DNA from 4 places in the Mesorhizobium sp. M0062 genome. Region 2 is predicted to be linked to each of the others. Evidence: predicted binding sites of a transcription regulator. Region 2 holds the regulator's gene; each other region holds the start of a gene.

Region 1 (7,671 bases), on a different contig from region 2:
TGGAAGCGGTTGCCGACATCGCCGAGAAATACGCGTTCGACGAACTGCGCGTCAGCCATGAGCAGAACCTGATCCTGCCGCATGTGGCGCGCGCCGATTTGAAAGCGGTCTACGACGCTTTGGTCGACATTGGCCTCGCGACGGCCAATTCCAACCTGATCAGCGACATCATCGCGTGCCCTGGCCTCGATTATTGCGCGCTGGCGACAGCGCGCTCGATCCCGATCGCGCAGGAGATTTCGCTTCGCTTCGCCTCGCTGGAGCGGCAGCGCGAGATCGGCGAATTGAAGCTGAAGATTTCCGGCTGCATCAATGCCTGCGGACATCACCATGTCGGCCATATCGGTATCCTCGGCGTCGAGAAGAAAGGCTCCGAACTCTACCAGGTGACGCTTGGCGGATCGGCCGACGAGAACACCTCGGTTGGCGAAATCATCGGCCGCGGCTTCTCTTCGGAAGAGATCACCGACGCCATCGAGCAGATCGTCGACACCTATCTCGGCCTTCGGCTCGGTCCCAGTGAACGTTTTATCGACGCCTACCGCCGTGTCGGTCCCGCGCCGTTCAAGGAGGCGCTCTATGCTGGCGAAACCAAGGCCGCTTGACCGCATCCTCGACGTCGACGACAGCATCGCCGCCAAAGCGGCGGGCTTCGACGCGCTGTTTGGACATCTGAGCCCGCTCGACATCATCGAACGCGCGGCGAGCGAATTGTTTCATGACGAGATCGCCGCCGTGTCGTCCTTCGGCGCGGATTCCGCCGTCCTGCTGCATATGATCGCCAAGGTCGACCGCACGCTGCCGGTCATCTTCCTGGACACCGGCAAGCATTTCGAAGAGACGCTGGGCTATCGCGATGCGCTGGTCGCCGATTTCGGGCTGACCAACATCAGGGTGATCAAGCCCGAAGACGCAGCGCTCGAACGGGTCGATCCGACCGGCAATCTGCACCAGAGCAACACCGATGCCTGCTGCGACGTGCGCAAGGTCGAGCCGCTGGCGCGCGGCGTCGCCCCCTTCCGGGCCTGGCTGACCGGCCGCAAGCGCTTCCAGGCGGCGACGCGAGCCGCGCTGCCGGTGTTCGAGGCGGTCGGCCCGCGCGTACGCATCAATCCGCTGGCGCACTGGACGACATCCGACCAGGCTGACTACATGCGCGCGCATGCGCTGCGCGAAAATCCGCTGGTTGCGTACGGCTATCTGTCGATCGGCTGCTTCCCATGCACGCAGCCGGTGCAGCCGGGCGAGGATGCGCGAAGCGGACGCTGGGCCGGTCATGCCAAGACCGAGTGCGGCATCCATCTGTCGGGACTGGAAGTGTCGCTGACCGACGCATCCCTTTAAGCTATGGTGATATTCAGGTGAGGCTGGCCTGCAACGGCGGCTTCCGCTCGGAGGCCGCCGGTTTGGTGTGGACCGGCTTTCGCGGACTTTCGATTTTTAGGGCTTTAGGAATTTTCTATGACTGAACAGACCACAGCGGAGACCCGCCTCTGGACCCGGACGGGTTTTCGCGAAGACGAGTGGACACATGCCGAAAGTGCGGATGCACTGGCGGGCAATGGCCGCTTCATCCTGCCGTTGCAGGCATTTCTCGGCCTCGATGCCGAAGTGCGGCGCTCGGCCAAGGAGCGGCTTGGCGTCGCGCTGCAGCCCGGCGACCAGCTGGAAAAGATTGTGGATCTGCTCGACCAGCTGTCGCTGGTGGCGCTGGCCTTCCCGGCCTTCAGCGACGGCCGCTCGTTTTCCAAGGGCGAATTGCTGCGCAGCCGCTACCATTTCGAGGGCGCGGTCCGCGCCACTGGCCAGGTGCTCGTCGACCAGCTGCCGCATATGCTGCGCCTCGGCTTCGACGAGTTCGAAATCTCCAACCCGGTTCTGCTGAAGCGCCTCGAAGAAGGCCGCACAGGCGGGCTGGGCCTTTACTATCAGCCGACCGAAGCGTCGGAGCCGAAGGGGCCGAAATACTCCTGGCGGCGCGTTCGCAACATCTGACGCAGCGGTAATTTCGCCTGTCTTTACAAAGACTGTGATCGGGCCTTCTCCTGGCTGTCCGGACGGAAATATCCGCCGGGCGCGAGGGAGGAATCGGCGCTCATCGGCGGCAACACCAATGCACCGTCCATCATGATCGCCGAAAAGGCGCCTGACATGATCAGGGCTGCAAGGTCTGGATGCGCGAGGAGCGCAAGGCTGCCTGAGCCGGTTTTTGGAAGATGCCGCCGCGCCTTCGGTGCGGCGGTTTTTTTCTTTGTCTTACGGCATTCCCAAGCGAAAGCCCGGAAAACCGCCTCACACTTTGCTGGAATTGCTTTTAGGCCAAGGCCCGCGCTTCGCGAAACGAGATCAGCTTGCGGCGGTTCTCGTCCCACAACGCCAGCTTGACGCAGCGCAGGCTGTCGAGAAGCGTGACGCGGCCGATGCCGCGCAGTTCGGGATAGTCGCGCAGCACTTCCTGCAGCCGGTAGCCCGGCACCTTGGCCGAGAGATGGTGCACGTGATGGACGCCGATATTGCCGGTGAACCAGTTCAGCACCGGCGGCAAATCATAATAGGACGAGCCGTGCAGGGCGGCACGCTGGAATTCCCACTCTTCGTCCTTCGCCCATTCCGTCTCCTCGAACTGGTGCTGGACGTAGAACAGCCAGATTCCGGCCGATCCGGCCAGGATCACGATCGGCAAATGGACGATCAGGAAAGCGCCGGGGCCGACCAGCCAGATAAGCAGCGCTGCCGCGACCGCGATGCCGAGATTGGTGGTCATCGACGACACCCAGGGCGTCAGGCCGCCGCGCATCATGCCGACCGGCAGCCTCTGCTCGAAGATGAACAGCCAGATCGGGCCAAGGCCGAACATCACCAGGGGATGGCGGTAGAGACGATAGGCAAGGCGTCCCCGCCAAGACAGCTGCCGGTATTCAGCAACCGTCAACGTCCTGATATCGCCCATGCCGCGCTCGTCAAGATTGCCGGCGCTGGCGTGATGGGTGGCGTGCGCGCGCCGCCAGCAATCGTAAGGGGTCAGCGTCAGCACGCCGAGCGCGCGGCCGATCCAGTCGTCGGCAGTGCGGTTGGCGAAGAAGGAGCCGTGGCCGCAATCGTGCTGGATCATGAAGATCCGCACCAGAAAACCGGCGGCGGGAAGGATCAGGATCAAGCCCCACCAGTGGCCATAGGAATAGGCTGCCGAAGACAGCGCCCACAGCGTAACGAAAGGAATAAGGGTGATGGCGAGTTCAAGAGTGCTGCGTCGCCGGTCGGGCTTCTTGTAGCGCGCCAGGATCTTCAACCAGGCGCGCTTGCTGTTGGCGGCCGTCTCGGGGGAAATCATGTTCATCAGGAAGCATAGGCGGGGCGTCCCGCTGCCGCAAGGAAAAGCTCACGCAAAATTACTGCGCGTAATTGTCGCGCGATAGCATCGCTATTGACGGCGTTGGCCGCCGGCCATGCTGGCTTCTATGCCGTCCAGCCGGTCGAGCAGATCCCGGAAACGGGCGGGAATGTCGGCCTCGGTGCGGAAGGCCGGCAAGGTGCGCAAGAAGCGCGTCGTCGCCTCGGTGCCGAACTGGCGCCTGATGTCGGCGGCGAGCTCTTCGCTTCTGTTGCCAGTATTGCGGTCCATTGTCTCAAATCCTGTGTCGGTTTCAAAACTCCTCCAAGCTTTGAATGGTTCCCCATAGCGGGGTATTGGCAAGCAAAGGCTGCCGTTACGGTAAAGTTTGAATTAATTTTGAACGTCTTTGCGTCCCGCACCAAGTCCGACGGGCAGCCCGCAACATTGCCTGCTGTTGGGCGTCCTCCTGGGCTTGCCCCTTGATTTTTGGCCGCCAAACCTCGATATCGGGCGCAAATCCAAACCATTCGAATGACGGGAAATGGCGATGAGCGACCAGACAAAAGACGAACGCGCGCCCGAGGATATCGAAACGGCCGAGGCCGAGCGCACGCAAGGCGGCATCGACGGCGACTATGAAGCGCTGGTGCGGCTGCTGAAGGAAAACGAGGAGCTGAAGGACCGCGCGCTGCGGGTCGCGGCCGAGATGGAGAATCTGCGCCGCCGCACCGCCCGCGACGTGCATGATGCGCGCGCCTATGCGGTGGCCAATTTCGCCCGCGACATGCTGTCGGTATCGGACAATCTGCGCCGCGCACTCGATGCTATCCCCGCCCAGGCGAAAGCGGCCGGAGATGCCGGCTTCAAGGCGCTGATCGACGGCGTCGAGATCACCGAGCGCGCCATGCTGTCGACGCTGGAACGGCATGGGGTGAAGAAGCTCGAACCGGAAGGTGAGAAGTTCGACCCGAATTTCCACCAGGCGATGTTCGAAGTGCCCAATCCCGATGTGCCGGCCAACACCGTCGTCCAGGTCGTGCAGCCGGGCTATTCGATCGGCGAGCGCGTGCTGCGGCCGGCCATGGTCGGGGTCGCCAAGGGCGGCCCCAAGATCGCGGCCACCGAAGCGCCGGTCGAGCCGGGGCCGGTGAACGAGCAGGCCGAGAAGGATGCGTGAGTAGGAATAGGCAGTAGGGGATAGGGAATAGGGAATAGGGAATAGGGAATAGGGAATAGGGAATAGGCAGGCGTATCAATCGCGCGGCTTCGTGTTATTCATTCTTTCCCTAATTCCCAATCCCTACTACCTCATGTCCCTGACACCCATCGACCTCCTCGACTATGCTGGCGTCGCCGTCTTTGCCGCGACCGGGGCGTTGGCGGCTTCGCGCAAGCAGCTCGACATCATCGGCTTCCTGTTTCTGGCCAGCGTCACCGGCATTGGCGGCGGCACGCTTCGCGACGTCATCCTCAACCTGCCCGTCTTTTGGGTCGCCAACTCCGGCTATGTGCTGGTTTGCGCGGCGGTTGCGGTGCTGGTCTTCTTCATCGCCCACCGCGTCGAATCCCGCTGGAAATGGCTGCTCTGGCTCGACGCCATCGGATTGGCGGCCTTTTCCGTAATGGGCGCGGCCAAGGGGCTGGCCATCACCGGCTCGCCGGTCGTCTCCGTTGTTATGGGCGTGTTGACCGCCACATTTGGCGGCATCCTGCGCGATCTGCTGGCCGGCGAGCCATCGGTGCTGCTCAGGCCCGAAATCTACGTCACCGCCGCACTCGCGGGCGCCGGCCTCTACACACTTGGCGATCTTGCCGGCCTGCCGCCGCTCGCCTCGGATATCGCCGGCTTCGTCGCGGCTTTCCTGGTGCGCGGCGGCGCGCTGAAATTCGGCTGGACCTTTCCGTCCTACAAGAGCCGCCCGGGACGGCGACCGGAGGATATTCCGTAGGGAGAGGGATTAGGGAATAGGGAATAGGGAATAGTCGGTAGTCAGCAATTCGCGGCAGCCTTCACTACTGCCTACTGCCTACTGCCTACTGCCTCACGCCGCAAAGCGCTGCGCTTCCCCGCCATAATAGTTGACGTAGCGGGCGCCGATTTCCTTGACCGGCATCACCACGAACACATCGACGGTGGAGAACTCACGGTCGATGACGCAGCCGTCGCCGATGCGGGCGCCGACGCGCAGATAGCCCTTGACCAACGGCGGCATGGCCGCAATCGCCGCCTTGGCGTTGACCGCCTCGATCGGCATAAGGTCCATCGAGCAATAGCGCCCGGAGACCGCCCGCACATCCCAGGCGGAGTTGGTCCGGCAGTGATGGGCAAGGTAGGTGAGCGCCTCGGCATGCGCAGCCGGCACCGTGCCAGGGAACGAGGCACAACCGGTCATCACGCCGATCTCATAGTGGTTGATGTAGGCCCAGATGCCTTGCCACAGCGCCTCGATGGTGCGCTTCGAGCGGTATTCCGGCAGCACGCAGGAGCGGCCGAGCTCAAGGAAGCGCTGGCCAGGATGGCGGGCGATCAGCTTGGTCAGTTCGAACTCGCCTTCGGAATAGAAGCCGCCGGCGGTCGCGGCAATCTCTTGCCGCAGCAGGCGGTAAGTGCCGACGATGCGGCGATGCTCGGGGCCGGAGATCGAAGTGTCCAGCACGAGGAGATGGTCGCACAGCGGGTCGAAGCGGTCGGCGTCGCGCCGGTCCTGCGCCTGGAACAGGTCCTTCCTGGCGCCAAGCTCGTCATAAAACACCCGGTAGCGCACTTCCTGGGCGGCGGCGATTTCGGCCTCATTGCGGGCAAGCCGCACTTCGAGATTGCCGATACGGCCCAGCGGTGCGCCTGTTGCGACGGCATCGGCGTTCCGCGCGGCGAGCAAAGCGCCGCCTGCGCTGGGCCGAGTGTCACATTCCGGCATAACTGTATGCACGAGTGATTCTCCTTCGAGCCATCCCTCTTGGCACGGGGATACGGTGTAGGTGCAACAGGATTGTGACAGTACCGTGATACGGCGCGACGGGCAATACTTCGTCGGCTGGCGAAAACCCTCATTCGGCTACCTACGTGAGGCGAGGATTGCGCCAGCGTCGCCTTGAAGCGCGTCGCGCTGGGACAATTCACGCGACGCGCTTCAAGTCTTTGTTTTGCATGTCGTCTTCTCAAAACCGGGGCCACTTTTGAGCGACATGAATTCAGGCGGCCACCTGGCCCTCGACGGCATGGACCAGCGCGTCGGGATCGAGCGGCTTGGTGACAAAGCCGCTGGCGCCATGGGCGAGCACGGTGTGGCGGGTCTTTTCCTGGCTGTCGGCCGAAAGCACCATGATCGGAACCGGCGGCACAGCCATTTCCTCCTCGTGGCGGCGGATGGCGGCGATCGCGTCCAGCCCGTCCATGACCGGCATGTGCAAATCCATCAGCACCACATCGAAGCGATTTTTCAGCCCGGCTTCGGTCACCGCCTCGACCGCGGCCTTGCCATTGCCGACCACTTTCACGCGATGTCCCGCCTTCAAAAGCGTGGCGCGGGCAAGCATGGCGTTGATGTCGTTGTCTTCGGCGATCAGCACCGACAAACCTTGCTGGCGCCCGCCATGGGCACGAAGCGAGGACGCGCCGGTCTTTTCCGGCTTGGGCGGCGGCAAGGCAGGGGCATGACTGGTCAGCAGCACGCGCAGCAGGGTTTCGCCGCGCACCGGCCTCGCCAAGAAGGTGGCGTAGCCGCTGGTGCGGAATTCGCCAAGCATGCCGCGGTCGGTCGGCGCGATCAGCGTGATCGCCTCGCAATCGGCAAAGCCACTCTGGCGCAGGCGCTTGAGCAGTCTGCCGTCGCCGTCCTCCAGGGCCGCGTCGATCAACAGCACATCGCAATGTTCGGCGAAGGGCGTCGCCTGGGAAGCGGTTGCGGCGACGTCGACGGCGCCGCCATGGGCGCGGATGGTGCGGGCGATGGCGTCCGCCTCGACGGCGTTCTTCGACACGATCACGGCGCGCCGGCCGGCCAGGATGTTCTGCCGGTTCTGCGGTGCTTCGGTTGCTCCTGCGGCCGGGATCTCGAAGACGAATTCCGATCCCTCGCCAAGCCGGCTCGACACCGAAATGGCACCGCCCATGGCGGCGACCAGGCGCCTCGATATGGCCAGACCGAGGCCGGCGCCGCCATGGGTGCGGGTCGAGGTGCCGTCGGACTGTTCGAACTCCTCGAAGATGCGCTCCATATCCTCTTCGCGCAGGCCAGGGCCGGTGTCGGCGACGGTGAAGCAGATGCGGTCGCTGGTCTCGGTGCGGGCCCGTGCAACCGAAACCAGCACGCCGCCGGTGTCGGTGAACTTGATCG
Region 2 (7,671 bases):
AGCGGCTTGCCGTCTGGCGCGGATGCCGGACCACAGCCTAGAAGTTTGCCGCCGATGGCGGAAACACACAATTCTCGTAGAGAAAACGCCGCGGCTTGACAGCCGCGGCGCCTCATTTCTTCAAGTCGTCGAGATCAGTTGCAAGCCGCGACGCTGCCGGCGGCGACGCCTGTGCAGACTTCGTCCTTCTTGATCCAGCCGGCGTCGATGACGACGTTGAGGTTGTCCTTGGTGATCGCGACGGGGGTCAGGAACAGCGACTTGACGGTGTTGCCGCCAGGCGTGGTGAAGTCCTTGGCGCCGGCAATGTCGCCCGTCTTCTTGCCATCGGCAAGCTGCGAGGCGATCTCGGCGGCGTTCTTGCCGAGTTCGCGCGCGTCTTTCCACACCGACACCGTCTGCGTGCCGAGCGCGATGCGGTTCAGGGCGGCATGGTCGCCGTCCTGGCCCGAGACCGGAACCGTTCCGGCAAGGCCCTGCGCCGTCAGCGCGGCGACAACGCCGCCGGCGGTGCCGTCATTGGCCGCAACCACGGCATCGACTTTGTTGTCGTTGGCGGTCAGGAACTGTTCCATGTTCTTCTGGGCGTTGGCCGGCAGCCAGCCATCGGTATAGGCCTCGCCGACATTCTTGATCTTGCCCGAGTCGATGGCTTCCTTGAGCACTTCCATCGAGCCCGAGAACAGGAAATCGGCATTCGGATCCGAGCCAGAGCCCTTAATGAAGACATAGTTGCCTTCGGGCTTCGCCTTGAACACTTCGCGGGCCTGCATGCGGCCGACTTCCTTGTTGTCGAAGGTCAGGTAAAAGACGTCCTTGTTCTCGATCAGGCGGTCATAGCCGACGACCGGAATGCCTTCGTCCAGCGCCTTCTGCACCGCCGGGCCGATGGCCGAGGCGTCCTGCGCCAGGATGATCAGCGAGTTGGCGCCCTGCGAGATCAGGCTTTCGACGTCGGTCAGCTGCTTGCCGGGATTGGACTGCGCGTCGGCGGAAATGTACTTGTCGCCGGCAGCCTCGATCGCCGTTTTCATCGCAGCCTCGTCGGTCTTCCAGCGCTCTTCCTGGAAGTTCGACCACGACACGCCGATGACCTTGTCCTTCGCCTGCGCGACCGACATCAGCGCCAGCGACATGGCGACACCCGCCAGCATGGCGGCTGCAAATCTGTTCATCATAATCCTCCCTGCGCCGCGTGCGGCGCGACAAAACTGGCCCGAGGGCCGGCACACAGAGGCCCTATTTTTTCGAGCCTCGAAAAAATACTGGTTCAATGATAAGGCGCTGTCAACATCGATTCTGATGGATTCTGATGGCCTTGCCGATTTTTTTCGAGGTCCGCAATAAACAATGACAGGGCTGCCGGCGTCTGCCAATATTTGGCTGGTGCCGTCGAACGCCTTCACTATCATGAGGCGCGAGGAGGCCGGGAGGAAACAAATGTCGGTTGGAATCCGCCACGACGATCTGCGCCGTCGCAACCGTGCCATGGTGATTTCGGCCGTGCGCCGGGCCGGCCAGCCGTCGCGGACCGAGATTGCGGCGACCACCGGCCTCAGCCACTCGACCATATCGGCAATCTCGTCTGATCTGATTCAAGAAGGCACCCTGATTGAAGGCAAACCTGGCGAGACAGGCGCACTGAAACGCGGCCGGCCGCAGGTCGGCCTTGGCCTCAACCCGGAAGCGGCGGCGGTGATGACCGTCGTGCTGTCGCTCAATTTCCTGTCCGTCACCGTCATCGACTATGCCGGCCACGTCGTCGCCGAGGAACAGCGCCGGCTGGACACGCTGACCAAGCCGCGCGACGAGCTGATCGGCGAATGCGTAGCAATCGTCCGGCGGCGGCTTGAGGATCCCGACCTCGATGTCCAGAGCATCGCCCGCATTGCCATGGGCATCCAGGGCATCACCGATTCGCAGGCGCGCGCCATGCTGTGGTCGCCAATCACGCCACTGACCGACATTGCCTTCGCCGACATGTTGGAAGCGGAATTCGGCATTCCGGCCACCATGGAGAACGACTGCAATATGATGGCGGTGGCCCTGCAATGGCGCCAGCCCGAGCGCTACCGCGACAATTTCATCGCGATCCTCTTGTCGCACGGCATCGGCATGGGGCTGGTGCTGAAAGGCGAACTGTTCACCGGCACCCATTCCTCGGGCGGCGAGTTCGGCCACATGATCCACCGTCCGGGCGGCGCGCTCTGCCGCTGCGGGCGGCGCGGCTGCGTGGAAGCCTATGCCGGAAACTACGCCATCTGGCGCAGCGCCAAAATGATGGGCGAGGATGCCGAGCCGGTCGATATCGGCGACGCTGATATGCGGGCGCTGGCCGCTCGTGCGCGAGAGACGGACGGACCGGAGCGCGAAGCCTATCGCAGGGCCGGCGAGGCGCTCGGCTTCGGCCTCGGCAGCCTGTTTGCGCTGATCGACCCGGCCCCCGTCGCCATGGTCGGCGTCAGCGCCGCCGCCTTCGACCTGATCGAACCGGCATTGCGCGAAGCGATCGCCCAGACCGCCGGCGGCCAGCACTCGAAGTCGATCTCCTTCGACACCGAACCCAACGAGCTGCCGCTGATCCGCGAAGGCTGTGCCATGCGCGCGCTCGGCTTCGTCGATCAGGAGATTTTTGCGCCGGGTATTCAGCCCAAATCCGGCAAGCATGTCGCCTGAATGGCCGGCAACGGCGCGACGCGCAGGATCCTAGTCTTCCCTGATCGCGTAGCCGGCGCCGCGAATGGTACGGATGACATCCGGCATGCGGCCATTGTTGACGGCCTTGCGCAGCCGCCCGACATGCACGTCGACGGTTCGCTCGTCGATGTAGATCGTCTCGCCCCAGACATTGTCGAGCAGCTGGCTGCGCGAGAACACGCGGCCGGGATGCCGCATCATGAATTCGAGCAGCCGGAACTCGGTCGGTCCGAGCCTGATCTCGCTCTTCTTGCGGTAGACACGGTGCGACTCGCGGTCGAGCACGATGTCGCCGACCTTGAGCACGCTGGACAGCACTTCCGGCTTGGCCCGGCGCAGCAGCGCCTTCACGCGCGCCATGAACTCCGGCGTCGAGAATGGCTTGACCAGATAGTCGTCGGCGCCGGTGGACAGGCCGCGCACGCGATCGCTTTCCTCACCGCGCGCGGTCAGCATGATGATCGGCAGCCGCTCGGTTTCGGGCCGCACTCTAAGCCGCCGGCAGAGCTCGATGCCGGAAACAGCGGGCACCATCCAGTCGAGCACCAGGAGATCGGGCACGTTTTCCTGCAGGCGGATCTCGGCCTCGTCGCCGCGTGTCACCACCTCGACGTGATAGCCTTCGGATTCGAGGTTGTAGCGGAGGAGCACGCCTAGCGGCTCCTCGTCCTCCACGACCATGATGCGTGGCGCGATCATCGGCAGTTCACCCTCATCAGGCCGGCATGGCCATCGCCGTCTCGTCCTGCTTCGGACGATTGGCGGGCAGTTGCTGGCCGGTCAGCACATAATACGCATTTTCGGCGATGTTGGTGACATGATCGCCGATGCGCTCAAGATTCTTGGCGCAGAACAAGAGATGCGTGCAGGCGGTGATGTTGCGAGGGTCTTCCATCATGTAGGTCAAGAGCTCACGAAACACGGACGTGTATTTGACGTCGATGCGCTCGTCGTCATTCCTGAGTTTTGCAAGCGCTGCCGCATCGGTGGCGGCATATTCCTCGACGACGCCTTGCACCTGGATCAGCACCAGCTGCGCCATGGCGTCGATGGAGTGCGAGAGGTCGCGCGGCGTGACGCTCAAGCCCACGGTGCCGACGCGTTTGGCGATGTTCTTGGCGAGGTCGCCGATGCGCTCGAGGTCGCCGGCCATGCGGATCGAGCCGACCACGGCGCGCAGATCGTTGGCCATCGGCTGGCGCTTGGCGATCAGCGTGATGGCGCGGTCGTCCAGTTCGCGCTGGCGCGCATCCATGATGGCGTCGTCGGAAACGACACGCTGTGCCAGCGCATTGTCCGAATTGAGCAGCGCCCTGGTCGAGCCGCTGACCATCGAGCCTGCCAGATCGCCCATGTCGCGGATCAGCTTGCTGATCTGCCCGAGCTCTTCATCGAAGGAGGCGACGGTATGTTCACCCATGATCTTGGTCCTCGTGCCTGAAAATTCACCCGCCGGACGGCTCAGCCGAAGCGGCCGGTAATGTAGTCCTGGGTGCGCTTGTCGTCGGGGTTGGTGAACATCTTGTCGGTGGCGCCCTCCTCGACGAGATAGCCGAGATGGAACATCGCCGTGCGCTGCGACACGCGCGCCGCCTGCTGCATCGAGTGGGTGACGATGACGATCGTGTAGTTCTGGCGCAGTTCGTCGATCAGCTCCTCGACACGGGCGGTGGCGATCGGATCGAGCGCCGAGCAGGGCTCGTCCATCAGGATCACCTCCGGCGACACGGCGATGGCGCGCGCGATGCACAGGCGCTGCTGCTGGCCGCCGGACAGGCCGGTGCCGGGCTCCTGCAGGCGGTCCTTGACTTCGTTCCAGATCGCCGCCTTCTTCAGGCTCTGCTCGACGATCTGGTCCATGTCGGACTTGCGCTTGGCCAGCCCATGGATGCGCGGGCCGTAGGCGACGTTCTCGTAGATCGACTTCGGGAACGGGTTGGGTTTCTGGAACACCATGCCGACGCGGGCGCGCAGTTCGACGACATCGATGTTCTTGTCGTAGATGTCGTCTTCATCGAGCGTGATCTTGCCGGTCACCCGCGCCAAATCGATGGTGTCGTTCATGCGGTTGAGGCAGCGCAGGAAGGTCGACTTGCCGCAGCCGGACGGGCCGATCAGCGCCGTCACCTGGTTCTGACGCACGTCGAGATTGACGTCGAACAACGCCTGCTTCTCGCCGTAGAAGACGCCGACCTTGTCGCCGCGCATCTTGATGACTTCGTTCGACTTGGCGTTCATTTTGTCGCCCACTGCATTCTCAAGGGACTGTTCGGTCATGATGTTCATACCAAATTGCCTTTTTTCTACCAGCGCCGCTCGAAGCGGCGCCGGAGCACGATCGCGGTGATGTTCATGGCCATGAGGAAGACGAGCAGGATGATGATGGCGCCGGACATGCGCTCGACAAAAGCGCGCTCAGCCTCGTTTGCCCACATATAGATCTGAACCGGCAGCGCGGTCGCCGGATCGAAAGGCGTCGTCGGATAATCGGCGACGAAAGCGACCATGCCGATCAAGAGCAGCGGTGCTGTCTCGCCGAGCGCACGCGCTAGGCCGATGATGGTGCCGGTAAGGATGCCTGGGGCGGCAAGCGGCAGGATGTGATGGAACACCATCTGCATCTTGGAGGCGCCGAGACCTAGGGCCGCCGAGCGGATAGACGGCGGCACCGCGGCGAGGGCGGCGCGCGTGGCGATGATTATGGTCGGCAATGTCATCAAGGTCAGCACCAGGCCGCCGACGAAGGAAGCCGAGCGCGGCATGCCGAGGAAGTTGATGAACACGGCAAGGCCAAGCAGACCGAAGACGATCGACGGCACCGCCGCGAGATTGTTGATGTTGACTTCGATCAGGTCCGTAAAGCGGTTCTTCTTGGCGAACTCCTCCAGATAGATGGAGGCGGCGACGCCGATCGGCAGCGCCAGCAACAGCACGATCACCATCATGTAGAACGAGCCGATGATCGCCACGCCCATGCCCGACGTTTCGGGCCGGCTGGAGGCGCCATAGGTGAACAGGCCGGTGTTGAAATGCTCGGCCATCACGCCGTCGGCTTTAAGCTTGTTCATCCAGTCGATCTGCTGGTTGGACACCTTGCGGCGCGCTTCATCGACGCCGAGGTCGATCTGGCCCTTGAAGGCCGAGTCGAGGTTCGCGGCAGCCAGGATGTCGACGTCACGCGTCCTGCCGATCACCGACGGATCGGCGGAGACGATGTCGCGCAGATGGACGCGGGCGCCTTCCGACAGGAAGCCCTTGAGCTTCAGCATCATCGGCTTGTTGGCCGGATCGATGCCGAGCTTGGCCACCAGCGCGTTTTCGGCGAGCTTGGGATAGTTCGCCTTGATCAGCACGGTAGGGTCGGTCGCGCGCTTGCCGGAGGGATCGATCACCTTCTCGTCGAAGGTGACCGGCAGCGTCACCGTCGTCTGCCAGAAGGCGGTGTAGCCTTTCGAGACGATGGTGATCAGCATGATGGCCAGGAACGCCAGGCCCACCGAGATCGCAATCACGCCATAGATGCGGAACCGGCGTTCGGCGGCATAGCGCGCCTTCAGCCCGATGTCGCGGCGCGGTCGCGCGACGGCGCCCGCCATCGTGTCCAGGGGGATGTCGGTCATTCGTACTGCTCCCGGTACTTGCGCACGATGTAGAGGGCGACGATGTTCATCACCAGCGTCAGCGCGAACAGCGTCAGGCCGAGCGCGAAGGCGACCAGCGTCTGCGGCGAGTTGAACTCGAGGTCGCCGGTCAGCTGGTTGACGATCTTGACGGTGATGGTCGTCATCGCCTCGAACGGATTGGCCGTCAGATTGGCGGCGACGCCCGCCGCCAGCACGACGATCATCGTCTCGCCGATGGCGCGCGACGCCGTCAACAGGATGGCGCCGACGATGCCGGGCAGTGCCGCCGGCAGGATCACCCGCTTGATCGTCTCGGAGCGGGTGGCGCCGAGGCCGAGCGAGCCGTCACGCATTGCGCGCGGCACCGCGGTGATGATGTCGTCGGACAAAGAGGACACGACCGGGATCAGCATGACGCCCATCACCAGACCGGCGGTGAAGATGCTCTGGCCCTGGATGAAGGGCGAGCCGCCGGTGAGTGCCGCCGACAGGTCGCGCAAGAACGGTCCGAGCGTGACAACGGCGAAGATGCCGTAGACGATGGTCGGAATGCCGGCCAGCAGTTCCAACGCCGGCTTGACCACCGAGCGCACACCGCGCGAGGCATATTCGGACATGTAGACCGCCGACATCAGCCCGACCGGCACTGCGACCAGAAGCGCGACGGCGGCGATGTAGAGCGTGCCGGCGAGTAGCGGGATCAGGCCGAACTGACCCTGGCTGCCGCCGGAACCGGCGGCGGCGAAACGCGGATCCCACACCGTGCCGAAGAAGAAGCTCATCGGCGATACGCTCTCGAAGAAGGTGATCGTCTGGAACAGCATCGACAGCACGATGCCGACCGTGGTCAGGATGGCGATGGTCGAGGCCGCAAGCAGCCCCCACAGCATCAGCTTCTCGACATTGTTGCGCGCCCTGGCGCGCGGCGCGATCTGCCTCAGCGCATAGAAGGCGCCGGCGACCGACAGCGCGAAGGTCAGCACGGCGCCGAACAGGCCGAGCCGGTCCTGGACCTGGTTCGCCTCGACCGCGATCGGGATCATATAGTCCTGTGTGTCGCTGGCCAGTGCCACGCCCTTGGCGGCGAGCAGCGGCTGCAATTCGGCGAAAGTAGCGGGAAGTGCGGTATCGCCATCGAGCCGGCGCAGGCCCTTGGCCAGGCTCTTCACCAGGCTGGCGTCGAGCGCTTCGCTGGCCACCTTTGTGTCGGCGGTGCGCTCGGGCAAAGCGGCATGGATGTGCCGGTCGAGATAGAAGGAAGAGCCGATATCCCAGACGGCGAGCAGCAGGACGGCAGGCAGGACCGCGAGCAGAAAGGCCCACCAGCCATGATAATGCGCGCGCGAATGCG
Region 3 (7,671 bases), on a different contig from region 2:
GCAAGGTGACCGGCGTCGTCTATGCCGACAAGGACGGCAATCTGCAGGAGCAGAAGGCCCGCATCGTCGCCGTCGCCGGCAACTCGATCGAAAGCCCGCGCCTGCTGCTGAACTCCGAGTCAGCGAAGTTTCCGCAAGGGCTTGCCAATTCGTCGGGGCAGGTCGGCAAGAACTACATGCGCCACACCACCGGTTCGGTCTACGCCATCTTCGACCAACCGGTGCATATGTATCGCGGCACCACCATGGCCGGCATTATCCGCGACGAGGCGCGGCACGATCCCTCACGCGGCTTTGTCGGCGGCTATGAATTCGAGACGCTGTCGCTCGGCTTGCCCTTCATGGCCGCCTTCCTCAATCCCGGCGGCTGGGGCCGTTCCTTCACCACCGCGCTCGACCACTATGATCACATGGCTGGCCTGTGGATCGTCGGCGGGGACATGCCGCGCGCGGAAAACCGCGTCACGCTGCACAAGGACGAGAAGGACGCGCACGGTATGCCGATCGCCGACGTGCATTTCGATGATCATCCCAACGACACGGCGATGCGCAACCATGCCTACAAGCAGGCCACAGCGCTTTACGATGCGGTCGGCGCGACGCGCTCCTTCCCGACGCCGCCCTATCCCTCAACCCACAATCTCGGCACAAACCGGATGAGCGAAAAGGCGGAAGACGGCGTCGTCAACAAGCACGGCCAAGCGCACGACATCAAAAACCTGTTCGTGTCGGACGGCAGCCAGTTCACCACCGGTGCGGCTGAAAATCCGACGCTGACGATCGTGTCGCTGGCTATCCGCCAGGCCGAATACATCGCTTCGCAAATGTCGGCCAAGACGATCTGAGCCGTCCTCCGGGATCGCTACGCGGAACGCGCATGGCGCGTTCCGCCCTTTTTTCCTAGGACTCACTATGCGCCGACCGGCTGTCCGTCCTTGCGGCGGATGGCGACGACGGACGGTCGCGGCAGCTGGCCATCCCTGAAGTCGGGCCACAGCGTCTGCGCCTTGTCGAGCGTCTCTGCATCTTCCGCAGGGTGCTGCACCGACAGGAACAAAGTCGTGCCGTCCGGCGTGAAGCATGGGCCGGTCGCTTCGGCGCCATGCGGGCAGGTGAACAGCAGCTTCGGCAGGCCGCGCGCCGCACCTTCGGTGTCGACGCCATAGACGCCGTCCGGCAGGTCGAAATCATTGGCGCCGTCCGTCGCCACCCACAGCCGCCCCGCCGGGTCGAAGGTGATGTTGTCGGGGCAGACGAACCAGCCATTGTCCGACGTATCCGGATGAAAAGTGGCGCCGACCTTGGCATCTTTCGGGTTGCCGCAGAGCACGAACAGGTCCCAGGCATACTTTTCCGCGGTGTGGTCGGCATCCGCGCCGCGGCCGCCGGGTGGGATCAGTTCGACAATATGGCCCCACAGGTTCTCCGGCCGCGTGTTGGCCGGATTGACCTTCGACTGGTCGCGCTTCTTGTTCTTGGTCATCACCGCATAGACGCGGCCGGTCACCGGATTGGTCTCGATGTCCTCGGGCCGGTCCATCGGCGTGGCGCCGAGCGCATCTGCCGCAAACCGCGTCTTCAACAGCACCTCGGCCTGTTCGGCAAAACCGTTCTCGGCGGTAAGCTTGCCCTGGCCGTGCACCAGCGGCAGCCACGTCATCGAGCCATCGGCATCGAAGCGGGCGACCGACAGCACGCCATCGTCGAGCAGATCGGCGCCGGAGGCCGGATTGGCCCTATCATAGGCCTTGGCCGAGACGAAGCGGTACATGTATTCGAAATAGTCGTCATCACCCATATAGACGACGACGTGGCCGTCCTTGTTGAGGACCACGGTCGAGGCCTCATGCGACATGCGGCCAAGTGCCGTGCGCTTCACCGGCCTGGACTTAGGATCGTAAGGGTCGATCTCGACCACCCAGTCGAAGCGGTTGGCCTCGTTCGGTTCCTTGTCGAGGTTGAAGCGGTCATGGAAGCGGCCGCGGCCATAGATATCGGAGCCGTCGAAGCCGTAACGGTCCAGAAGCTCGGCGGTCGGCGCCTTCTTCGGGTCGCCGCCGAAAATGTCGGACACGCCTTCCTCGCAGGTCAGCACCGTGCCCCACGGGGTAACACCGCCGCTGCAATTATAGCTGGTGCCGAGCACTTTCGTGCCAGTCGGGTCGGCCGAAGTTTTCATCAGCGCATGGCCGGCAACCGGTCCGGAAACGGTCATTTCGGTGTTGGCGGTGATGCGGCGGTTGAGCGGGCTGTCCGCCACGGTTTCCCACTTGCCGTCCTTCAACTGCACTTCGACGATCGAATGGCCCATCGCCGCCATGCCGAGATCGACCTGTTCCTTGGTCATCGTCTTGCCGGCATCGTCCTCGGTCATTCCTGGAAACATCACATTGGGCGAGATGTATTCGTTGTTGACGCAGAGCAGGCCATGATCGGAATTTGCCGTACCCTTGGGCAGCGGCATGAAGGCGATGTAGTCGCAATTGTAGCCGAAGCGCTTTTCCTGTTCCTCCGCCGCGACCTTGTTGCCGTCGAATTCGGCGAGGCCGGCTGCAAGCGGATCGCCCCAGCGCGCGACGATGGTCGTCTCATAGCCTTCGGCGGCGGCATGGGTCTTGCCGTAGACCCGTTTCAGCTCGGGAAAGCCGAGCGTCGACTGCGCTGTGGCGGCATGCGTTTCGCCGGCAAACAAGGAGCCGACAAAGCTGCCGCCGGCAATCAGCGCGCCGGAGGCGAGGCTGCCTTTCAAAAGAGACCGGCGCGAGACGCGCTCGGCAATGATTTCGCGGATGACGGGGGAGGATGAAGACGGTGCATTGGCCATGGTGTCTGCCTCTCAGGGTGGATGTTACGGCGCACCGTTGCCCTAGTCTGCTTAGGCAACATTCACATGACATAAGAGGAAGGTTTTGCCGCAACTGGGCGCGGCACTACGCATCGCTCAGCCCTTGGTGCAGGTCGAGGCGGTGAAGGCGCCGTCGGGCTGCTTCAGAATGATGTCGAATGACGGGGCGGTCTCGCCGTCCAGTGTTGCCTGTGTCATGGAGACGGAGTTGCCACCGGTGGTATAGCCGCCCAGCGGCCCGAGCCAGGTTATCTCGCCATTGGCATTCATCTGATAGTTGTAGCCTTGCGTCGCGGTGCCGAATGTCACCGGGCCGGTATAGACATTGCCCTTGATGGTGATGTCGCCGAGGTTGAGGAAGGCGCCGAGCAGGTAGACCTCGCAATGATAGGTGCCGTCCGGAAGCTTGCCCTCGCTGAAATCGGCGCGCGCGGCGCCGCTCGTTGCCATCAGCAGCAGGATGCCGGAAATGCGTGAGATGCGAGATGTCATGACGTCACTCTTTTGAAGGGCGAGCTTGCCCTATTTTTGCGCGGTACCGCAACATTGTTAGCCCGGAACACACGGCCGGAGATCAAAAACTAGGCATTTGTCTCAATTGGGCAAAAATTAGGCAAAAGCCATGTGCGCTGCGCAAATTTGCCTCAATCAATTTTCGCCGGCTACCACTGTTTTCTCGAGGCCAATATACCAACCGGCTGATAACGCTCGGCTATTCCATCTTCGTGAGCGGCGCCTTTGCGTTTGGCACGGCAGTTGCATTGCATTATCGCGGTGCAATCAAACAGCTTGGGAGTCTTCGGTATGAGGGGTAATTTCTCCACAATAACAAAAATGTTTTCGGCCGGCGTGGTCGCCGCCGGCCTGTCGATGTCGTCTCCGGCCCAGGCCGCCGAAGACACGATCAAGGTCGGCATTCTGCATTCGCTGTCGGGGACCATGGCGATTTCGGAGACGACGCTGAAAGACGCCATGCTGATGCTCATCGAAGAGCAGAATGCCAAGGGCGGTCTGCTCGGCAAGAAGCTCGAGGCGGTCGTTGTCGATCCGGCCTCCAACTGGCCGCTCTTTGCCGAAAAGGCGCGCGAGCTGATCTCGAAGGACAAGGTCGCCGCCGTGTTCGGCTGCTGGACCTCGGTGTCGCGCAAATCGGTGTTGCCGGTGTTCTCGGAACTCGACAACATCCTGTTCTACCCCGTCCAGTATGAGGGCGAGGAAAGCGAGCGCAACGTGTTCTACACCGGCGCCGCCCCGAACCAGCAGGCGATTCCCGCTGTCGATTATCTCATGAGCGAAGACGGTGGCTCGGTGAAGCGCTGGGTGTTGGAAGGCACCGACTACGTCTATCCCCGCACCACCAACAAAATCCTCGAGGCCTATCTGAAGGCCAAGGGCGTCGCCGCCGAAGACATCATGGTCAACTACACGCCGTTCGGCTTCTCCGACTGGCAGACCGAAGTCTCCGCAATCAAGAAATTCGGCTCGGCCGGCAAGAAGACCGCCGTCGTCTCGACCGTCAATGGCGACGCCAACGTTCCGTTCTACAAGGAACTCGGCAACCAGGGCATCAAGGCCGAGGACATCCCGGTCATGGCCTTTTCGGTCGGTGAGGAAGAACTGGCCGGTCTCGATACCGCGCCGCTGGTCGGCCATCTCGCTGCCTGGAACTATTTCGAGAGCGTCGACACACCCGAAAACAAGAAGTTCATCGCCGACTGGCACAAGTTCATCAAGAATGACAAGCGCACCACCAACGACCCGATGGAAGCTCACTATATCGGCTTCAACATGTGGGTGAAGGCGGTCGAAAAGGCTGGCACCACCGAGCCCGACAAGGTCATCGACGCCATGGTCGGCGTGTCCGTGCCGAACCTCACCGGCGGCTATTCGACCATGATGCCGAACCATCACATCACCAAGCCGGTGCTGATCGGCGAGATCCAGGCCGACGGCCAGTTCGAGACCGTGTCGCAGACGCCCGGCCTCGTGATGGGCGACGAATGGTCCGACTATCTGCCCGATTCCAAGGACCTGATTTCGGATTGGCGCGCGCCTCTGTCCTGCGGCAACTTCAACGTTGCCACCGGCAAATGCGGCGGCAAGGGCACGAACTGATCCCTCCCGGGACTGACCGATCGTGGACGCGTCCACGATCGGTACCGCCAAGCGTCCGGGCGCTTCAGCCCGCCCGGACGCGGAATTTCCCCACAGAAGAGTATCTGAACGGATGATCCTGTTGCGCACTCTCGGCCCCATGCTGGTGTTCCTGGTGGCAAGCCTATTGCCGTCGAACGCAGCCGAACCCGATCTGCGCGCCATCGTCGCCAAATTCGCCACGGGCACGGGCTTTGCCACCACTGAGGCTGTTGTGCGCGAACTTGCCGCCACCGGCGATCCGCTGGTTGAACGGTCGCTTGCAGCCCTCGCCGAAGGCAATCTCTACATTCGTAAAGCCGATTCAGCCGTCTTCGTCGGCAGTGAGGCCGCCGACAGCGTCACGCTGCTCGACCCGCTGAGCGGCGAGAAAGCCGGCGACGCCGCCAAGGCCGACATCACCAAGATCAAGGTCAACAACACGCTGCGCCGTGTCATCCGAGATGCGCTGGGAACGCTGACGTTGCGCGCGAAAGATCCTTCTGTCCGCATCGCCGCCGCCGACACCATGTTCAAGACCCCCGATGCCGCCAATATCGAGCCGCTCGATGCAGCCATCGCCGCCGAGACCGACGCCAAGGTCAAGGCATTGTTCGAACAGGCGCGCGCGGCATCGGTGCTGGTCTCCGATAAGCCGGAGGCCGACAAGCTTGCCGCCATTGCCCTGATCGGCGCGCGCGGCGACCGCGACGCGGTCTCGCTGCTCACCGCGGTCGAGGCCAATGCGCAAGGCGCGGTCAAGGATGCCGCGACGGCGGCAATCGCCAGCATCAATTCGAGCCTGGCGCTGTGGGATGCCGGCCAGGACATATGGTACGGCATCTCGCTTGGCTCGGTGCTGCTGCTGGCCGCCATCGGCCTCGCCATCACCTTCGGCGTCATGGGCGTCATCAACATGGCGCATGGCGAGATGGTGATGCTCGGCGCCTACACCACCTTCGTCGTCCAGCAGGTGATCCGAACCTCATTCCCCGGCCTGTTCGACTGGTCGCTGGTGATCGCGCTGCCGCTCGCCTTCCTGGTTGCCGCTTCCGTCGGCCTGATCATCGAGCGCGGCGTCATCCGTTTCCTCTACGGCCGGCCGCTGGAAACGCTGCTCGCAACCTGGGGCGTCTCGCTTGTCATGCAGCAGGCGGTGCGCTCGATCTTCGGACCGACCAACCAGGAGGTCGGCAACCCCTCCTGGATGTCGGGATCGTTCGATGTCGGCCAACTCGCCGTCACCTGGAACCGCCTCTGGATCCTGGTCTTCGCGCTCACCGTCTTCGGCGTGCTGCTCTTTGTTATGAAGCGCACGCCCTGGGGTCTTCAGATGCGCGCCGTCACCGCCAACCGCCGCATGGCCGCCTCGATGGGCATCAGGACGCCTTGGGTCGATGCGCTGACCTTTGCGCTCGGCTCCGGCATTGCCGGCATTGCCGGCGTCGCGCTCAGCCAGATCGACAATGTCTCGCCCAATCTCGGCCGCGGCTACATCATCGACAGCTTCATGGTCGTGGTCTTCGGCGGCGTCGGCAATCTCTGGGGCACGCTGGTCGGCGCCTTCTCGCTCGGCATCGTCAACAAGGTTCTCGAACCCTATGCTGGCGCGGTGCTCGGCAAGATCGTCGTGCTGGTGCTGATCATCCTGTTCATCCAGAAGCGCCCGCGCGGCCTGTTCGCGCTCAAGGGCAGGGCGGTGGAAACATGATCACGGGACGCTTCTTCGCCGCGGGTGCCGACCGTCGCATCGCCATCACTATTTTCATCCTGCTGACGGCCGCCATTATCGTGCCGCTGCTCAACCTCGCAGTGTCGCCGCAAAGCGCGTTCTATATTCCGTCCTACATCGTCGCGTTGACGGGCAAGTACCTCTGCTATGCATTGCTTGCCTTGGCGCTCGATCTCGTCTGGGGCTATTGCGGCATCCTCTCGCTCGGCCATGGCGCCTTCTTCGCCCTCGGCGGCTATGCGATGGGCATGTACCTCATGCGCCAGATCGGCTCGCGCGGCGTTTACGGCAATCCGATCCTGCCCGATTTCATGGTGTTCCTGAACTACAAGGAATTGCCCTGGTTCTGGACCGGTTTCGACCACTTCTGGTTCGCCGCCATCATGGTGCTGGCGGTGCCCGGCCTGCTCGCCTTCGTCTTCGGCTGGTTCGCCTTCCGCAGCCGCGTCACCGGCGTCTATCTCTCCATCATCACCCAGGCGATGACCTACGCGCTGCTGCTCGCCTTCTTCCGCAACGACATGGGTTTCGGCGGCAACAACGGCTTGACCGATTTCAAGGATATTCTGGGCTTCAACGTGCAGGCCGACGCCACCCGCTCGGCCCTGTTTGCCGCCAGCGCCATCATACTCGCGCTCGCCGTCTTCATCACCTGGGCGATCGTCGGCTCCAAATACGGCAAGCTGCTAATGGCGGTGCGCGACGCCGAGAGCCGCACCCGCTTCCTCGGCTGGCGGGCGGAGAACGTAAAGCTGTTTGCCTTCACCGTCTCGGCTGTCATGGCCGGCATCGCCGGCGCGCTCTATGTGCCGCAGGTCGGTATCATCAATCCCGGCGAATTCGAGCCGTCCAATTCCATCGAAGTCGTGATCTGGGCAGCCGTCGGTGGGCGCGGCACCATTGTCGGCCCGATCGTCGGCGCGCTGCTGGTCAATGCCGGCAAATCCTGGTTCACCGGCCT
Region 4 (7,671 bases), on a different contig from region 2:
TCCTCGGCGAGGAGAATTCGCGCTTCGGCATCCTGCAGCAGCGCGCCATGGTGAAGGAAGCGCAGAAGATCATCGACGGTCTCGGCTTCGATCTGCCGGCGCATGTCATGCTGGGTGACCTCACCATCGGCCAGCAGCAGCTGATCGCCGCCGCCCGCGCCACCGTGCGCGGCACCAAGTTCCTGATTTTCGACGAGCCGACCGCCTATCTCACCCGCAAGGAAGCCGACCAGCTGTTCACGCTGATCCGCAGGCTCAAGGGCGAAGGCGTCACCATCATCTACATCAGCCATCGCATGGAAGAGGTGTTCGAACTCGCCGATCGCGTCTCGGTGCTGCGCGACGGCACGCTGGTCGGCACCCGCAACATTGCCGAGACCAATGACGCCGAGCTGGTCAAGATGATGATCAATCGCTCGATCGAGCAAGTCTACCACAAGGAGCATTTCACCCCCGGTGCCGTGATCGTTGAAGCGAAAAACCTGTCGGGCAAGGGCTTCGAAGACGTCTCGATGACAGTGCGTGCCGGCGAGATCGTCGGGCTCTATGGCCTGATCGGCGCCGGCCGCAGCGAGTTTGTCACCACGCTTTATGGCCGCCACAAGAAGTCGGCCGGCCAGATCCGCTGGCAAGGCAAACCGGTGCTGATCAATTCCGAGCACGACGCGATCAAGCTCGGCATGGCGCTGGCGCCGGAAAGCCGCCGCGACCAGGGCCTGTGCCTGAACCTGCCGGTCGGCCTCAACCTCAACCTGCCGATCTACAAGCGCATCTCCAACAACCTGCTGATTTCGAACACGAAGGAAAAGGCTGAAGCCGATCGCCAGATCGCCGGCCTCCGCATCAAAACGCAAACACGCGGCGCCCTGGCCTCCAGCCTGTCCGGCGGCAACCAGCAGAAGATCGTCATCGGCAAATGGCTGGCGCACGGCGCTAAGCTGTTCATCTTCGACGAGCCTACGGTCGGCGTCGATGTCGGTACCAAGGCCGAGATCTACCGCCTGTTCGGGGAACTGTTGTCCAAGGGCGCCGGCATCATCCTGATCTCGTCCTATCTGCCCGAGGTTTATGAGCTCGCCGATACGCTGCACGTGTTCCGGCGCGGCAAACTGGTCGCCAGCCATGGCTTTCGCGCCGCCAGCCACGAAGACGTGCTGACGCAGGCGATCGGCTGACAAAACAAGAAACGGGAGGAACCATGAGCATCGAAACCGTCGCGATCGAAAAACCGAAACGGAACTACAACGTCCTGTTCGGGCTGACGCTTCTGGCGTTGCTGGTTCTGCTCTGGATCGTGCTGTCGGTGGCGACGCCGAGCTTCGCCTCCTCCAACAACATCGCCAATCTTTTGCGGCAGGGCTCGATGATCGCCATCATGGCGGTCGGCCAGACCTTCGTCATCATCACCGGCGGCATTGACCTCTCGGTCGGCGCCGTGGTCGGCTTCGCCACCGTCATTGTCGCCATGATGATTAATGCCGGCTTCCCGATCTGGGTCGCCATTCTGGTGACGCTGCTGGTCGGTGTTGCCATCGGCCTGTTCCATGGCTTCGGCATCGTCAAGATGGGCCTGCCGCCCTTCATCATCACGCTGGCGACGCTGACCTCGTTGCGCGGCATCGGCCTGTTGATGACCAACGGCAACTCGATCAACATCAACAGCGACAGCTTCACCGCGTTCTCGCGCAGTTCCTTTGTCGGCATCCCCAATCTGTTCTGGATGGTGATCCTGGTCGGTATCCCGGCCTACATCTTCCTGCACCACAGCCGCTGGGGCCGCTATCTCTTCTCTGTGGGATCCAATGCCGAGGCCTCGCGCCTCTCGGGCGTCAATGTCCAGCGCACCATCTACATGGCCTACACGCTGTCGGGCCTATGCGCGGCCTTCGTCGGCGTGCTGCTGGCGGCGCGCATCGGCATCGGCAACCCGACCCAGGCCGAAGGTTGGGAGTTGCAGGCGATCGCCTCATCGGTGATCGGCGGCACCTCGCTGTTCGGCGCCGTCGGCTCGGTGCATGGCCCACTGCTCGGCGCCTTCATCCTGGCCACCATCAACAACGGCGCCAATCTGCTCAACGTCAACTCGTTCTGGCAGCGCATCATCACCGGCGCGCTGATCATAATCATCGTCTATTTCGACGGGCTGCGCCGTCGCGGCAAGTAATTCTCCCTGACCTTCTGCGCCGGCCTGCTTAACAACGGACCGGCGCCTTTTTTGAGAAACACTGGAATTGCCGAATGAAAGCTGTTGTCTGCCGCTCGCCCGGCGAGCTTGTCCTGGAAGACCGGCCGGCGCCAGGAGCGCCGCCTGCCGGCTGGGCGCTGGTCGCCGTCAGCCATGTCGGCATCTGCGGCACCGACTACCACATCTTCGAAGGCAAGCACCCGTTCCTTGCCTATCCCCGCATCATGGGCCATGAAGTGTCGGGCACCGTCGTCGAGACCGGCGAAGATGTCGACCTTGCCGTGGGCGAGCCCGTCATCATCAATCCCTATCTCGCTTGCGGAAAATGCATCGCCTGCCGGCACGGCAAGCCGAATTGCTGCGTCAGGATCGAAGTGCTTGGCGTCCATCGCGACGGCGCCATGGCCGAGCAGATCCTGGTGCCGGCGCAGAATCTTTATCCGGCAAACGGCTTGTCGCTGGCCGATGCGGCGGCGGTGGAATTCCTCGCCATCGGCGCGCATGGCGTGCGGCGCGCTCGCGCCGAACCAGGCGCCCGCACGCTGGTCATCGGCGCCGGGCCGATCGGCCTTGGCGCAGCGCTGTTTGCGCGCATCGCCGGGCTCGATGTCAGCCTGCTCGACATGAGCACGGAGCGGCTGGATTTTGCAAAAGGCGAACTCGGCTTCGCCACGCTCGACGGCTCACAAAAAGCGGCAGCCGAACTGGTGCGCGAGGCAACCGGCGGCGAAGGGTTCGACATCGTCTTCGACGCCACCGGCAACACCGCCTCGGTGCAGTCGGCCTTCGCCCATGTCGCGCATGGCGGCACGCTCGTGCTGGTCAGCGTCGTCAAGGATGACATCGTCTTTTCCGACCCGGAATTCCACAAGCGCGAAATGACATTGATCGGCAGCCGCAACGCGCTGAAAGTCGATTTCGACCACGTCGCCGCCTCGATCCGCAACGGCGCCGTGCCGCTGGCGAAACTTGTCACCCACCGCACGACACTGGCCGGAACGCCGCGCGATCTCGCAAGATGGGCGCATGAGAAATCCGGGCTGATCAAGGCGGTGATCGAGGTGGGTTCTTAACATGGCAGGCGGTGAACCCGGCCGGAATTGACCATGCCCTGCGCAGGTCGACCCCCACACCGTCCACCATAGCGCGACACCTCTCCCCCCATCGACGGGGGAGAGGAAAGGCGCGAGCTTGGCAAGGCGGGCTCCCTTCCTCTCCCTCCGGAGGGGGGAGAGGTGGCTCGGCGAAGCCGAGTCGGAGTGGGGGAAGGCGGTCCTCAAACGTCAAGCCGCTGACAAGTGAGCGCGACCGAGTTGGTCTGATATCGCATGAGTCTCGACGCTCCCTACAGCGCCGACAGCTTCAGCTCCACCCGCTCCGCCGGAAACCGCGTTTCGGCAAACTGGATCGGCTGGCCGTCCGGTGTGACGTTGACGGCGACCGCGACCAGCACGATGGCGCCGGGCTGCAAATCGAGATCGGCAAGGTCGGCGGCATCGGCGTGACGCGCCGACAGAACCGTCGATTGCCGGAGATAATCGTCGATGCCGAAACGCCGGAGCGAGGCGGTTATCGAACCGGTCTCCGCCATCACGGCATCGATGCCGGCGAAGCGCTTTGCTTCGTACCAGCTGGCGGCGCGGGACACCGGCCGTCCATCGGCTTCGCCGCGCGTCTCCAGCCGGATCACCTCGGTGCCCCTGGCAAGGCCGAGGCCGTCGGCGACGCGCTGGCTGGCCGATTCAACTACGGACGTGAGCAGCACGATATGCCGTTCCGAAGTCTGTCCCTGCAGGCCCGTCGAAAAACGCGTGCGCGCGCCGATCGGATAGGACAGCCGCTTGCGCGACAACACGAAAGTGCCGCGTCCCTGCTCGGCCCGCAGCACACCGTCCTGTACCAGGGCCGATATGGCGCTGCGCACCGTGTGGCGGTTGACGCCGTAGCGTTCGGCCAGCGCCATCTCCGGCGGCAGCGCGGCATTCTCGGCGAAATCGCCGGACGCAATCGAATGCAGGATCTGGTCGGCGATCTGCCGCCAGAGCGAGACGCCACTGCGGCGTTCGATGCTGCTCGCGCTCTTTTGAGCCACCATTTCCCCCCCGCTCCAGCCCCTGTCATCCACCCGTCATGGACACGGGTTAGATAATAGGTATAATTTGTATAGTTGTCTACATCACTAGGCAAATTTTACATGGTCAGGGAGTAACCCAATGCGAGGACAGGAAGCGCGGGAACAGGCCGAGCGCAAAGACGTCATGGCAACGCTGGCGCAGGCTAACGGCGACGACATCGCCCGGCTCTGGAACGAGGCCGGCCTGACCTCCGAGGCCGAGCTTCTGCGTGGCCCGGAAACCGGTCTGGTCACCGTGCGTGGTCGCATCGGCGGCGGCGGCGCGCCCTTCAATGTCGGTGAAGTGACCGTCACCCGCGCCACCGTCCGGCTCTCTTCCGGACAGGTCGGCCACAGCTACATGCTCGGCCGCGACAGGCAGAAGGCGAAGCTTGCGGCAATCGCCGATGCACTTTGGCAGGATCCCGCCCATCGGCAGACGGTCGAGAGTGCGCTGGTCGCACCGCTGCGCGCCGCCCAAAGCGAGGCGCGCGAAAAGCGCCGCTCCGAGACGGCGGCAACGAAAGTGGATTTCTTCACCATGGTGCGCGGAGAAGACTAATGGACATCGCAGCCCAATGGATCGACGGCGGCTTCGCCGATCCGGTGTTCAACGCCCAGGCGGTCTTCCGCGCGGTCATGGATGCCATGGCGCGGCCGGGCAGCGAGCGGCCTCTGCCTGCCTTCGCCCGCCCCCCTTCGCCGCTGTCCGCAACCGCCGGCGCCATTGCACTTTCGCTCTGCGACAACGACACACCGCTCTGGCTCGATCCTGCTTTGCAGGCATCGGCAGCGATCAAGTCCTGGCTCGGCTTCCACGCCGGCGCGCCACTCGCCAACACACCTGCCGATGCGCATTTCGCGTTGGTCGCCACGCCGGCCGAGATGGCCGCCCTCGACGGTTTTTCGCAAGGCACGCAGGATTATCCCGACCGTTCGACGACACTGATCCTGCAGGTCAGCGATCTCACCTCCGGCGCGCCGCTATTGCTCGAAGGCCCAGGCATCGAAAAGACGGCGACCATCGCGCCGGCGCAGATGCCGCGCCATTTCGTCGAACAGTGGAAGCAGAACAGCCAGCGCTTTCCGCGCGGCGTCGACATCATCCTGGCGGCGCCCGACGGTATCGCCTGCCTGCCGCGCACGACGCGCATCAAGACGATGGAGGCATAAATGTATGTCTCGGTAAAAGGCGGCGAAGTCGCAATCGCCAATGCCCACAGCCTGCTTGCGGACCGCCGTCGCGGCGACCGTTCGGTGCCGGCGCTGCGCCTCGACCAGATCGTCGAACAGCTGGCGCTCGGCGTCGACCGGGTGATGAGCGAAGGATCGCTCTACGACCGGGAACTGGCGGCGCTCGCCATAGTCCAGGCGCGCGGCGACATGATCGAGGCGATCTTCCTGGTGCGCGCCTACCGCACCACACTGCCGCGCTTCGGCTACACCAACGCCATCGACACCGGCGCCATGCTGGTCGAGCGGCGCGTGTCGGCGACCTACAAGGATTTGCCCGGCGGCCAGCTGCTTGGGCCTACCTTCGACTACACCCACCGCCTGCTCGACCCGGAACTCGCCGCCGGCGCCGATGTCGCCGAACCGCTCCAGCGCGAGACGGAAACGCAGGCCATGCCGCGCGTTTCGACGATCCTCGCCCGCGAAGGGCTGATTGAGCCGGATGGCGACATGCCGCAGGACCATGTCCCCGGCGACATCACCCGCGAGCCGCTTGAGTTTCCGATGGCGCGCGACATCCGCCTGCAGGCGCTGTCACGCGGCGATGAAGGGTTTCTGCTGGCGCTCGGCTATTCCACCCAGCGCGGCTATGCCCGCAACCACCCCTTTGTCGGCGAGGTGCGTATCGGCGAGGTCGAGCTGGAACTCGACGTGCCGGAACTGCCCTTCGCCGTGCTGCTCGGCAAGGTCCGCGTCACCGAATGCCAGATGGTCAACCAGTTCAAGGGCTCGGCCAAGGCGCCGCCGCAATTCACCCGCGGCTACGGACTGGTCTTCGGCCAAAGCGAGCGCAAGGCGATGGCCATGGCGCTGTGCGACCGCGCGCTGCGCGCACCGGAACTCGGCGAAGATGTCGTCGCCGCCGCGCAGGACGAGGAGTTCGTCATCTCGCACTCCGACAATGTTCAGGCGACCGGCTTCGTGGAGCATTTGAAGCTGCCGCACTATGTCGACTTCCAGGCCGAGCTCGATTTGGTGCGCCGCATGCGCGCCGAATACGAAGCTCGAGAGAACCCTGCAAAGGTGGAAGAGAAGCGGGAGGCGGCCGAATGAGCCTAATCGCCCCCGCCATTGCCGCCACCCCCGTTGCCGCCATCCCCGTTGCCGCCGTCATGGGAATGGCTGCTATGCCCGCCGACGTAGCTGCCGTTTCCGCCTGTGACATGCGCGCCATCTCTGGAAGCAGGCAGAAACAGCGCCGAGGTACAAAACCGACCACGCAGACAAACGCCAGAAGCAGAATTGCAATCTGGATCCAACCGGTCTGAGTCATTCGACTTCGCCTTCATTTCCGTTTTCTGGGCGTCAATGCAATAGCAGGGAGTGGATTTGATCGCCATGACCGACATCGCCACCTACAACTTCGCCTATCTCGACGAGCAGACCAAAAGGATGATCCGCCGGGCGATCCTCAAGGGCATCGCCATCCCTGGCTATCAGGTTCCCTTCGCTTCGCGCGAAATGCCGATGCCCTATGGCTGGGGCACTGGCGGCGTGCAGGTCACCGCCTCGATTATCGGGCCGGACGATGTGCTGAAAGTCATCGACCAGGGCGCCGACGACACCACCAATGCCGTCTCGATCCGCGCCTTCTTCAAGAAGGTAGCCAACGTCGCGGTGACGACCGATACCGCCAGCGCCACCATCATCCAGACCCGCCACCGCGTCCCGGAACACCCGCTGAGCGCCGGCCAAGTTCTAGTCTACCAAGTGCCGATACCCGAGCCGTTGCGCTTCCTCGAGCCGCGCGAAACCGAAACGCGCAAAATGCATGCGCTCGAGGAATACGGCCTGATGCATGTGAAGCTCTACGAGGACATTGCCAAACACGGCCGCATCGCCACCACCTATGCCTATCCGGTCAAGGTCGAGGGCCGCTATGTCATGGACCCCTCGCCGACGCCGAAATTCGACAACCCCAAAATGCACCGTTCGCCGGCCCTGCAGCTGTTCGGAGCCGGGCGCGAAAAGCGCATCTATGCCGTGCCGCCCTTCACCGATGTCGTCAGCCTCGACTTCGAGGATCATCCCTTCGAGGTCCAGACCTTCGACCTGCCCTGTGCGCTGTGCGCGGCGGAAAATGTCTATCTCGACGAGGTCATCCTCGACGACCATGGCGACCACATGTTCGTCTGCTCCG

The links. The regulator PhoB, encoded in region 2, activates phosphate uptake and scavenging genes when phosphate is short. The targets are predictions, from matches to a motif close to TGTCATNNANCTGTCAT.
Region 1: the regulator PhoB is predicted to act here: its motif matches at 6,316-6,332, upstream of olsB (l-ornithine N(alpha)-acyltransferase).
Region 3: the regulator PhoB is predicted to act here: its motif matches at 2,880-2,896, upstream of NKJ64_RS08315 (PhoX family protein).
Region 4: the regulator PhoB is predicted to act here: its motif matches at 4,301-4,317, upstream of phnF (phosphonate metabolism transcriptional regulator PhnF).

Annotation. Positions count from the first base shown of each region.
Region 1 is NZ_JAMYUO010000029.1:17,574-25,244, forward strand. It holds gene NKJ64_RS25870 (nitrite/sulfite reductase) at 1-605, shown strand, start outside; gene NKJ64_RS25875 (phosphoadenylyl-sulfate reductase) at 580-1,344, shown strand; gene NKJ64_RS25880 (DUF934 domain-containing protein) at 1,462-1,995, shown strand; gene NKJ64_RS25885 (fatty acid desaturase) at 2,315-3,337, opposite strand; gene NKJ64_RS25890 (hypothetical protein) at 3,422-3,622, opposite strand; gene grpE (nucleotide exchange factor GrpE) at 3,882-4,511, shown strand; gene NKJ64_RS25900 (trimeric intracellular cation channel family protein) at 4,651-5,283, shown strand; gene olsB (l-ornithine N(alpha)-acyltransferase) at 5,377-6,252, opposite strand; gene NKJ64_RS25910 (response regulator) at 6,527-7,671, opposite strand, start outside.
Region 2 is NZ_JAMYUO010000004.1:53,412-61,082, forward strand. It holds gene xylF (D-xylose ABC transporter substrate-binding protein) at 135-1,175, opposite strand; gene NKJ64_RS06350 (ROK family protein) at 1,441-2,676, shown strand; gene phoB (phosphate regulon transcriptional regulator PhoB) at 2,707-3,396, opposite strand; gene phoU (phosphate signaling complex protein PhoU) at 3,413-4,117, opposite strand; gene pstB (phosphate ABC transporter ATP-binding protein PstB) at 4,159-4,983, opposite strand; gene pstA (phosphate ABC transporter permease PstA) at 5,001-6,317, opposite strand; gene pstC (phosphate ABC transporter permease subunit PstC) at 6,314-7,671, opposite strand, start outside.
Region 3 is NZ_JAMYUO010000005.1:83,568-91,238, reverse strand. It holds gene NKJ64_RS08320 (GMC family oxidoreductase) at 1-845, shown strand, start outside; gene NKJ64_RS08315 (PhoX family protein) at 911-2,824, opposite strand; gene NKJ64_RS08310 (hypothetical protein) at 2,942-3,337, opposite strand; gene urtA (urea ABC transporter substrate-binding protein) at 3,650-4,960, shown strand; gene urtB (urea ABC transporter permease subunit UrtB) at 5,073-6,689, shown strand; gene urtC (urea ABC transporter permease subunit UrtC) at 6,686-7,671, shown strand, end outside.
Region 4 is NZ_JAMYUO010000020.1:33,994-41,664, forward strand. It holds gene NKJ64_RS21660 (sugar ABC transporter ATP-binding protein) at 1-1,175, shown strand, start outside; gene NKJ64_RS21665 (ABC transporter permease) at 1,199-2,164, shown strand; gene NKJ64_RS21670 (zinc-binding alcohol dehydrogenase family protein) at 2,239-3,258, shown strand; gene phnF (phosphonate metabolism transcriptional regulator PhnF) at 3,531-4,280, opposite strand; gene phnG (phosphonate C-P lyase system protein PhnG) at 4,399-4,860, shown strand; gene phnH (phosphonate C-P lyase system protein PhnH) at 4,860-5,471, shown strand; gene NKJ64_RS21690 (carbon-phosphorus lyase complex subunit) at 5,472-6,584, shown strand; gene NKJ64_RS21695 (hypothetical protein) at 6,587-6,871, opposite strand; gene NKJ64_RS21700 (alpha-D-ribose 1-methylphosphonate 5-phosphate C-P-lyase PhnJ) at 6,870-7,671, shown strand, end outside.